One region of the Streptomyces sp. NPDC096324 genome, then DNA from elsewhere that is predicted to be linked to it. Evidence: riboswitches for the same ligand, from Rfam matches in the RefSeq annotation. Region 1 holds a riboswitch; each other region holds the start of a gene.
What was found. A riboswitch is a leader RNA that binds a small molecule or an ion and turns the genes downstream of it on or off. The one in region 1 is predicted to bind cyclic di-AMP.

Region 1 (3,264 bases):
GAGCCGTACTTGAGGCAGGACGGCGGCCTCGCGCAGCCGGCGGAGCTGGCGTGCCATGACATCGGGGCCGCCCACCTCCCGGCGCAGCACGGCTTCGTCCAGGACGGCGGACAGTTCGAGCGGCGGGTCCGAGCGCAGCACGTCCTGCCGGGCCAGGCGCACTTCGACCAGGGTGTCGAGCTTGCTCTCCTCCAGTCCGTCCACGGCGGCCCGGGTCACCGCGCGGGCGTACTCCGGCGTCTGCAGCAGACCGGGTACGACAGAGGTCTCCAGGGTGCGCATGGCGCTGGCGCCGGACTCCAGGCTGATGAAGTCGCGGTACTCCGGCGGGAGCACCCCGCGGTACGCGTGCCACCAGTGGTGCCGGCCGTTGACCTCGGAGCCCGCCAACACGACCAGAAGTCGCCGCAGTTCGGGGTCCTCGACGCCGTACGCGTGCAACAGGCGTTCCACATCGGCCGGTTTCACCCCGCTGGTGCCGGTCTCGATGCGGCTCACCTTCGACTGGTGCCAGCCGAGGAGGCGGGCCGCCTCCCCGCTCGTGAGACCCGTGCCCGCGCGCAGCGCGCGCAGTTCGGCACCGAGCTTGCGGCGGCGCACCGCGGGACCGTGCTGCATGGCTGTTCTCCTTACTCCTTCCAAGTCGTCCGAATACGCTCTGCCGACGCAGAGTTCACCGCATCGAGCGACAGATATATGCATTACTCGGTGGATCGCACCCGCGACCGGCCCGGTAATGGCAGTCTGGCGCAAGCACCAGTCCGGGACCGTACTCGAACCATCCGCTCGGTGTCGGGCTCCGGTCCCGTGGAAAGGGACGAACGTCGCCATGGCAGACCATCAGGAAGCATCCGTCACCCTGCCGAGCGAACCGGTCTCGGTTTCCGTGGCCCGAACATTCGTCGCCGATGTGCTGTCCGAATGGGGCCTGCCGGGGGACTGCGAAGTCGCCGAGACCGTGCGGCTGATCGTGTCCGAACTGGCCACCAACGCGGTGCAGCACACGTTCGGGCAGTCGCCCACCTTCACGGTCGGCGTGCGTCTCGACCGGGAGGAGCGGCTGCGTATCGGTGTCACCGACAGCCATCCGCGCTTCCCGAAGAGGCTGCCCGCGGCTGTCCAGCAGGACAACGGCCGCGGCATGGTGATCATCCGCTGGCTCACCGCCGAATGCGGCGGCAGGCTCACCGTCGTACCGACCCGGGAGGGCGGCAAGACGGTCTCCATCGAGCTCCCGTGGACGGTCCCCGCCCAGCCGGTGCCGGCCGGGGTGCCCCAGGAGCCCTGAGCCCCGACACCCCGAAGCGACCGGTCGTCATCAGCGCATGAGGGCCGTGCCGGTCGTCATCGGCCCGCGGGACCGCGCCGGCCGTTGCCGGTCCACGAGGGCCGCGCAGGCCCGGTAGGCCCACGAGGGGGCCGGGAGGGCGTCACAGCGGCCCTGAGAGGGCTCGCGCCGGGGCGGCGAGGTCCGCCGCCCCGGGCGAAAGGGTCAGCCGACCCTGCCGTACCAGACGCTTCTCGTCCAGATCTTCTGCAGCTTCACCACTTCCCCGGTCTTCGGGGAGTGCCAGATCTTTCCCTTACCGGCGTAGATGCCGACGTGGTACACGTTCCGGCCCGAGTGGAAGAACACGAGGTCACCGGCCTTGCGGTGCGAGGCCGAGACATGGTGTGTCTTGTTGTACTGCGCCGCGGCCGTACGAGGCAGCTTCTTGCCCGCCTTCTTGTACGAGTAGAGCGTGAGCCCCGAGCAGTCGAAGCGGTGCGGTCCGGTGGCGCCCCACTGGTAGGGGGAGCCGTGCTTCGACGCCGCGACCTGGAGTGCCCTCGTCGCGAGGGTGGCGGCCTCGGCATCGGGTGCGATGCCGGGAACCACCAGGCTGCCGCCCACGGCGGCGAGAGTGAGCGCCGAGGCCGTACCGGCCCGGGTCCACAGCGACGGGACACGATTGAGCGCAGTCATGCGCAACCCTTCGTCAGCCGCCTGTGAAGGATGACCTGTCGGATTCGGGCTGGCGAAGTTGCCCGGCCGCTGCTGCGGCTTCACCCCAAGGACCGCCCGGAACTGATCCGGCGGCCCGTCTAGCTGGGTCCTCCACTCCTGCCGATGCACTCCTGTCGACCGGGCATCCGGGAGGCGGCAGGACTCGGCGTCCACCCGGACCGCCCCGCCGCTGTGGCGGGGGCTTGTCGTCGGAAGGGATCTTCACTCATCAGAGTCGGAAAATCCGAGCGGAACCGGTGTTTTGTGGGCTTACTCACCACTCGGCTGTTCGAGTGAACACCCCTCTGTTCGAGCACGTGTTGGAGACACCGATGAGGCCCGCACCTGCGGCGACGGGTCCCATCCGGCGTCCGGACTCCGCGTGTTGCGCAACTCGGAGGGGTCGCAAAAAGGACCGATGAATACGCCGTCGGGGGGTACCCCATCCGGTCCGTTTGAGTCGCGGACCAGACGTCGCGGAGCTTTTCGCGTACCGGGTCGGCGGTGGGGGTCCGTCAACTTCCGGACTCGGGTGGCACGGTGACCCGGGCGGCCCGCCGCTCTCCGTCGAGCACCCGCAGGGCCTGCGCGAGCGTCGGGGCGTGCACCTCGCTCTCGCCCCGCTGATGCATCAGCGCGAGGGCGTCCCGCAGGGCCTCCGCCTTGCCGACGAGTGCCTGAGCCGCCCTCAGGCCGCGATAGGTGTCTCCGGGGCGGGACGGGTTGATGCGGCCGACCAGGTCGACCACGTCGAGATAGCGGTCGATCAGCTCGGCCTCGGCGCGGGTCAGCGCGGGCAGCGGGGGGAGGTCCGGGATCATCGGCCGCTCACCTCGCGCCGGACGTGTCGAGCGCGGCCCTGCGGCTCGGGACGATCCGGTCGATCAGCCCGTAGGCCCGGGCCGCCGGGGCGTCGAGGACCATGTCGCGCTCCAGGTCCGCCGCGACCCGTTCCGGGCTCCGGCCCGTGTGGCGCCCGAGCATCTCCTCCAGCGTCCGGCGGGTCCGCAGCAACTCCTCGGCCTGGATGAGCAGGTCACTCGTCCGTCCCTCGAACGGCTCGGCCGCCGACGGCTGACGCAGGAGAACGCGGGCCCCCGGCAGCGCGAGCCGCTTGCCCGGAGTCCCGCAGGCCAGCAGCACCGCGGCCACCGAGGCCGCCTGACCGAGGCAGACCGTCTCGACGTCGCAGGTGACGAACCGCATCGTGTCGTAGATCGCGGTCATCGCACCGAAGGAGCCGCCGGGGGAGTTGATGTACAGCGAGATGTCCTGTT
Region 2 (3,264 bases), on a different contig from region 1:
CTCGCCGCGGCGAGCGCGAACGCGGCCGACGGGACCACCTGGGACCGGGTCGCGCAGTGCGAGAGTGGTGGCGCGTGGAGCGCCAACGAAGGCAACGGGTACTACGGCGGCCTCCAGCTCGACCAGGACAACTGGGAGGCGCACGGCGGCCTCGAGTACGCCCCGACGGCCGACCAGGCCAGCCGCTCGCAGCAGATAGCCGTCGCCGAGAAGGTGCTCGCCGACACGGGCCTCGTGGCCTGGCCGACGTGCGGGCCGCTCTCGGGTCTCAGCAAGGGCTCCGGCGGGGTCAGCGTCGACACGGGCGTGGCCGGCGACTCGTCGAGCAGCGGCGACGACGCCGGTTCGTACATCTCGTCCGGCCTGGCGACTTCGCCCAGTTCATCCCCTTCGAGTGATTCGTCCAGTTCGAGCGACTCCTCCGGCACGGAGACCGGCACCGCCACGCCCAGTGCCTCGCAGAGCTCCGACGGCGCGGACGCGGCGACCGGCAAGGGTGATGAATCGCCCAAGTCGGGTCAGAAGGAAGCATCTTCGACCCCCTCCACCTCGTCGAGTTCCGGCACCGGGCGACACCGTGGCGGGGGCGCGGCGGAGAGCACGGCCGACAGCCGGGCCGACGGCTCCGCGGGGCGTCACGCCGCGGCCTCCGAGACCGACGGCGCCGACAGCGAGTACGTGGCCCAGGCCATCGGGAACCTCTGGAGCGTTTCCGACGCCCTTGGCCTCGAAAGCGGATGGGGCGATCTGCCCAAGGTGGACACGGCCCCGGCCGACAGCGGTCCCGGCCTCGTCATTCCTGGTCGGAGCATCGCGGACACGGTCGAAACGGTGCAGAACTAGCGGCAGTTCGCGTCACGGTTCGCTGTGGAATGTCCTATTTGGCGCAAGTGAGAGATGGGTCTCAGAAGCCCTGATCGTCTTTGAAATTAGGGCAATCGACTGCTTACGGTCGTGACCGCTCGCCACAGCGGGCTCCGACGGTCGCAACGCCGAATCCTGCCAACGGCCGTACGGGAACAGTCGTCGCGTCATGCGCCGTAGGCAGGAGCGGGGGACCCAAGGTAAGTGCCGGGTCCGGGAGTCGAGAGACACCCGGGAACGGCTTGGGGTGAAGCCGCGTGCCGGACGTCCTGGAGACAGGACCGAGGGCATGCGGCCGGGCAACTCATTCGGCCCGAACCCGACAGCTCACCTCGCAGGCGTCGGTGAGGGGATCTCTCCATGCTGTTCTCCGGCAAGGGCAAGCACCGCCGCCCGAACAAGGCCACCCGTGTCGCCACGCTCGCCGGTGTCACCGGCGTCGCCATCGCGGCCCCGCTGATGGCGGCCGGCAACGCCTCCGCGGCCACCGGCTCCGAGTGGGACGCCGTCGCCCAGTGCGAGTCCGGCGGCAACTGGTCGATCAACACCGGCAACGGCTACTACGGCGGCCTGCAGTTCTCGTCCTCCACCTGGGCCGCGTACGGCGGTACCGCCTACGCCTCGACCGCCGACCAGGCCTCGAAGTCCCAGCAGATCGCCATCGGCGAGAAGGTCCTCGCCGCGCAGGGCAAGGGTGCCTGGCCGACCTGCGGCACCGGCCTGTCGAGCACCCCGTACGGCGGCGGCTCGGCCCCGGCGGCCCCGGCGGCGCCCTCCTCGTCGAGCGCCTCGCAGCAGAGCGCCCCGGCCACCCGTACGACGGAGCAGCCCGCCTCCCGTTCCGCGGAGCGCCCCGCCGCCCAGAAGACCGTCACCACCCCGACCGGCAAGAAGGTCAAGAAGGGCGACGGCGAGTACAAGGTCGTCAAGGGCGACACCCTCAGCTCGATCGCCGAGAAGAAGCACGTCAAGGGCGGCTGGCAGAAGCTGTTCAAGCTGAACAAGGACATCGTCGCCGACGCCGACGTCATCTACCCGGGCCAGCAGCTCCACCTGCGCTGAGCAGCGCGGCACGCCGGTCGACCCGGCCGCTTTCGGCGGAGGGTGGCCGCGATTCCGGCACCGCGCCGCGACGCCCGGCAGGCAACGTCCCCTCGTGGGGCGACGCCCGGCCGGCAACGCCCCCTCGTGGGGTCTCCGCACGCACCGGAGGCCCGCCGAGGTCCCCCGTCCCCACGGGCTCCCCGCTCCGGCACGTGTTCCCCCGCACGTGTCGGAGCGGGGTTTTTTATTTCTTTTTTTGTTCCGTTCAGGAACAATATGTAGGCTCAGTCCGCCCAAGGGGTGGTCGATCGCTGGCCGATCCCCCTGAGCCGGTTAGGCTCATCCCGCGGGGCTGACAAGCTCCGCGTACCGCGTCACATCCCAATAAGGAGATGCTCGTGCCGTCCATCGACGTCGTCGTAGCCCGGGAAATCCTGGACTCCCGAGGCAACCCCACGGTCGAGGTCGAGGTCGGCCTCGACGACGGCAGCACGGGTCGTGCCGCCGTTCCGTCCGGCGCCTCCACCGGAGCGTTCGAGGCCATCGAGCTTCGCGACGGTGACCCGAACCGCTACCAGGGCAAGGGTGTCGAGAAGGCCGTCCTCGCCGTCATCGAGCAGATCGGCCCGGAGCTCGTCGGCTACGACGCCACCGAGCAGCGCCTGATCGACCAGGCGATGTTCGACCTCGACGCCACCGACAACAAGGGCTCGCTCGGCGCCAACGCCATCCTCGGCGTCTCGCTCGCCGTCGCGCACGCCGCCTCCGAGGCGTCCGACCTGCCGCTGTTCCGCTACCTGGGCGGACCGAACGCGCACCTGCTGCCCGTTCCGATGATGAACATCCTGAACGGCGGCTCGCACGCCGACTCCAACGTGGACATCCAGGAGTTCATGATCGCCCCGATCGGCGCGGAGTCCTTCTCCGAGGCCCTGCGCTGGGGCGCCGAGGTCTACCACACCCTCAAGAAGGTGCTGAAGACCAAGGGCCTGTCCACCGGCCTCGGCGACGAGGGCGGCTTCGCCCCGAACCTGGAGTCCAACCGCGCCGCCCTCGACCTCATCCTCGAGGCCATCAAGCAGGCCGGTTACGTCCCCGGCGAGCAGATCGCGCTCGCGCTCGACGTCGCCGCGTCCGAGTTCTACAAGGACGGCAAGTACGAGTTCGAGGGCAAGTCCCGCTCGGCCGCCGAGATGACCGAGTACTACGAGGAGCTCGTCTCCGCGTACCCGCTCGTCTCCATCGAGGACCCGCTGTACGAGGACGACTGGGCCGGCTGGAAGGTCATCACCGACAAGCTGGGCGAGAAGGTCCAGATCGTCGGCGACGACCTCTTCGTCACCAACCCGGAGCGCC
Region 3 (3,264 bases), on a different contig from region 1:
ATGTATTCCACACGCACTGGGTATGGTGCGCCGCCGTCCGCGCCCGGACGACCAACAGCCCTGACGTCGGGGGGGTTGACGTCAGGGCTGCCGGAGATCGGAGGTCAGGGGTTGATGCCCTTGCTCTGGAGCCACGCCATCGGGTCGATGCCGGTGGCGGCGCCGCCGGGGTGCACCTCGAGGTGCAGGTGCGGCCCGGTGACGTTGCCCGTGGCGCCCACGCGTCCGATGACATCGCCCGTGGCGACCTTCTGGCCGACGGTGACGCTGATCGACGACTGGTGGCAGAACCAGAGTTCCGTACCGTCGTCGAGGGTGAGGATCGTGCGGTAGCCGTACGAGCCGGCCCAGCCGGCCTCGGTGATGGTGCCGCTGTGGATCGCCTTGATCAGCGTGCCGGTGGGCGCCGCGAAGTCGAGTCCGGTGTGGTAGCCGGAGGACCACATGGAGCCGGCCTCACCGAAGCGCGAGGTCAGTGTGTACGACGAGGTCGGCAGCGAGTAGCTCTTGGCGAGCTCGGCGAGGCGCGCGGCCTCGGCCTTCTGCTTGGCCGCCTCCTCCGCCTTCTGCTTCGCGGCGGTTTCCTTGGCCTCGGCCTCGTCCTGCTGCTTGGCGGCGGCCTGGACTGCCTTCTGCGCGGCGGCGGTCTGGACGGCCTTCTGCGTGGCGGTGTCGGCCTGGTTCTGCTGCGACTGGGCCTGCGCCATGATGCGGTCGCGCAGCGCCTCACCGGCGTCGGTGCTGCCCTGGGCCGCGTCGGCGCTGGTCAGACCGGCGGTGGTGAGCGGAGTCGTGGAGCCCTTGGGGGTGCTGGATCCGCCGTCCGATATCAGGGCCTTGGCCGACGCGGTGACCGACGACAGGTCGGGCAGCGAGATCGAGACGGGCGCCTTGCCCGGAGCGGCGCTGGCGATGCCACCACCACCGACGGCGGCTATGACACCGACGCCGAGAACCGTGGAGCTGCGGGCGAGTCCTCCGCCGCGCTGCTTGCCCGTGCGGTGCCGGCCGCGGACGGGAGCGAGGGAATCCGCTGTGGGGTTCCACTCCTCCCAGGGTCCCTCGTCCTTGCCATAGCCGAAGGTGTGGGCTTCGTTCGGCGCGAACGAGGTTGGCTGAGCGGGCCGGTTGGACGCCACCTGGGCGCACTCCTTTCCTTCCTTGCCGCCTACCGGGTTAGCTGACGGGTTCGGAGCAGGAAGGTCTCCTACGCGCGTACGGCCACCGTGCTTCCACGGCGGAATACGCTCGATTCACCCCACGAGTTGGTTCCCCGGTTCCCTTGCGGGATTCGGCGCGTGCGCACGGAGCCGCCTCTTGTGACGGTTGTGACGACCGCGCTGCGTTATCGAACGTTAATAGACCCGGGCACCGAATTCCAAGCTGTTCCGACTGATCATTAACGCCACTTGGCCAGGACTTTGGGGTCATGGACGATGAAAAACGGGCGAGTTGACCGCATGCCGCTTGCACGAATTTCCCTGACGGTGCGTCAGTCGTTATGCGGAGGGATACGGTCCGATCACTGGTCGTGACGCCGGACGGCGAGCAGCGCCATGTCGTCCGTCAGCGGGCCGCCCGTGTGCTCGCGGGCCGCCTCGAAGAGAGCGGTCAGCAACGCGTCGGGGCCGGGGAAGACCCGTCCGGCCAGCCAGGCGGCCGGATCGAAGAACTCCCCTCGCGCGTCGCGGGCCTCGGACAGTCCGTCGGTGTGCAGGAGCAGCGTCGCCCCGCGCGGAAATCCCTCCCGCAGCGTCGGGGCGGGCAGGCTTCCCAGTTCGCTCATCCCGAGGGGCAGCGCGAAGGACTCGGCGGAGAGGATGACGAGCGTGCCGTCGGGACGCAGCAGCAGGGGCGGCGGATGGCCGCGGTTGACGACGTGTACGACGTCCTCGCCCCGCGGGATCTCGGCGAGGACGGCGGTCGTGAACCCCTCGACCGCGTCGACGCTGTCGCGCCGGGTGCCCGCGCGTGTCAGCGCCCGCTCCAGGCGCTCCGCGACTCCCCCCAGGGTCGCCTCCCGCTCGGCCGCCTCCCCGAACGCCCCGACCACCGTCGCGACGGCGGCCACCGCGGTCATCCCCTTCCCCCGTACGTCCCCGACGACCAGCCGCACGCCGTACGGGGAGTCCTGCACCGCGTACAGGTCCCCGCCGATGAACGCGTCCTCCTGCGCCGCCTCGTACCGGGCCGCGACGTCGAGCCCGGCGATCCGCGCCTCGGGCTCGGGCAGCACGGCGCGCTGCGCGAACTCGGCGATCTCCCGGACGGAGGCGAGCCGTTCGTCGCCGCGCCGGACCACGGTGTTGATGAGGACGGCGAGGACGGCGGCCGTCGTCACGGTGACCACCTCGGTGACCGCGTCGACCTGGAGGACGATGCCGAGCACACAGTGCGTCACGAGGACCGCGCCCACGGCGAGGACGCCGGCGAGAACGGTTCCGCGCAGCGAGTAGAAGGGCGCGGCGACCAGGGGCGCGGCCGCGAACAAGGGGGCGGCGGTGAATTCCGACGGGGTGAAGTAGTCGTAGACGATCCCGGCGGCGACGAGCAGCACGGGCAGGGCCCGGACGAAGGCGCGCGCCCACACGATCCGGCGCGGGTGCGCCGGCGCCGGACCGGGCGACGGGCGACTCCCGGGCCCGTGGACACCGCGGGACGGCCGCCCGGCCCGGTCAGGAAACTGTCCGGTCCGCCGCTCACCTCCTGGCTGCCCCACCCGTCCAGAAGAACCGGCGCGGAGGCGGCGGGCGACCCCTGTGGCCCGACCGGGGGAGAAAGGCACCGCCCGAGAAGGGCACCCCCCGCCGGAACGGAACCGGCCGGGGAAGGACGGCCGGAGAAAGGCGGGCGGAGACGCCGGGCAAAAGGCGCCGGGACAAACACCAAGGGCCGGAACTCGTAAATCCGAGTTCCGGCCCTTGGCCTTGAGTAGCGGGGACAGGATTTGAACCTGCGACCTCTGGGTTATGAGCCCAGCGAGCTACCGAGCTGCTCCACCCCGCGTCGTTGAAACCAGTGTACGCCATCCGCGGGACCCGAAGCACACCCGTTCAAACCCGCCCCTCCGGCGCCGCCGGCACCCGGCTTCTCCCCGGCTTCTACCGGGCCGCCAGATGCCGGTTGGGGGCCTCGGCGCGGTCCGCGTACTCGGGAAGGACGACGACCTCGGCGCCCGCGGCGGCGAGGAGTCCGTTCCCGTCGGCGTCCGTGACGAAGGTGTCGGGCTCGCGCCAGGCGGTGACGACCCGCCGTACACCGGCG

Region 2: linked by a shared signal. The riboswitch ahead of ACIQ7M_RS22345 (transglycosylase family protein) and the one ahead of ACIQ7M_RS06305 (C40 family peptidase) in region 1 are both predicted to bind cyclic di-AMP.
Region 3: linked by a shared signal. The riboswitch ahead of ACIQ7M_RS31125 (M23 family metallopeptidase) and the one ahead of ACIQ7M_RS06305 (C40 family peptidase) in region 1 are both predicted to bind cyclic di-AMP.

Annotation. Positions count from the first base shown of each region.
Region 1 is NZ_JBIWFK010000002.1:635,267-638,530, reverse strand. Features, by position in the region: gene ACIQ7M_RS06315 (helix-turn-helix transcriptional regulator) at 1-618, opposite strand, end outside; gene ACIQ7M_RS06310 (ATP-binding protein) at 830-1,288, shown strand; gene ACIQ7M_RS06305 (C40 family peptidase) at 1,493-1,966, opposite strand; cyclic di-AMP (ydaO/yuaA leader) riboswitch at 1,970-2,166, opposite strand; gene ACIQ7M_RS06300 (hypothetical protein) at 2,503-2,808, opposite strand; gene ACIQ7M_RS06295 (ATP-dependent Clp protease proteolytic subunit) at 2,816-3,264, opposite strand, start outside.
Region 2 is NZ_JBIWFK010000007.1:555,190-558,453, forward strand. Features, by position in the region: gene ACIQ7M_RS22340 (transglycosylase family protein) at 1-843, shown strand, start outside; cyclic di-AMP (ydaO/yuaA leader) riboswitch at 1,027-1,220, shown strand; gene ACIQ7M_RS22345 (transglycosylase family protein) at 1,225-1,926, shown strand; gene eno (phosphopyruvate hydratase) at 2,301-3,264, shown strand, end outside.
Region 3 is NZ_JBIWFK010000013.1:23,823-27,086, forward strand. Features, by position in the region: gene ACIQ7M_RS31125 (M23 family metallopeptidase) at 105-1,139, opposite strand; cyclic di-AMP (ydaO/yuaA leader) riboswitch at 1,151-1,307, opposite strand; gene ACIQ7M_RS31130 (PP2C family protein-serine/threonine phosphatase) at 1,523-2,590, opposite strand; tRNA gene ACIQ7M_RS31135 (tRNA-Met) at 2,933-3,006, opposite strand; gene ACIQ7M_RS31140 (dihydrofolate reductase family protein) at 3,102-3,264, opposite strand, start outside.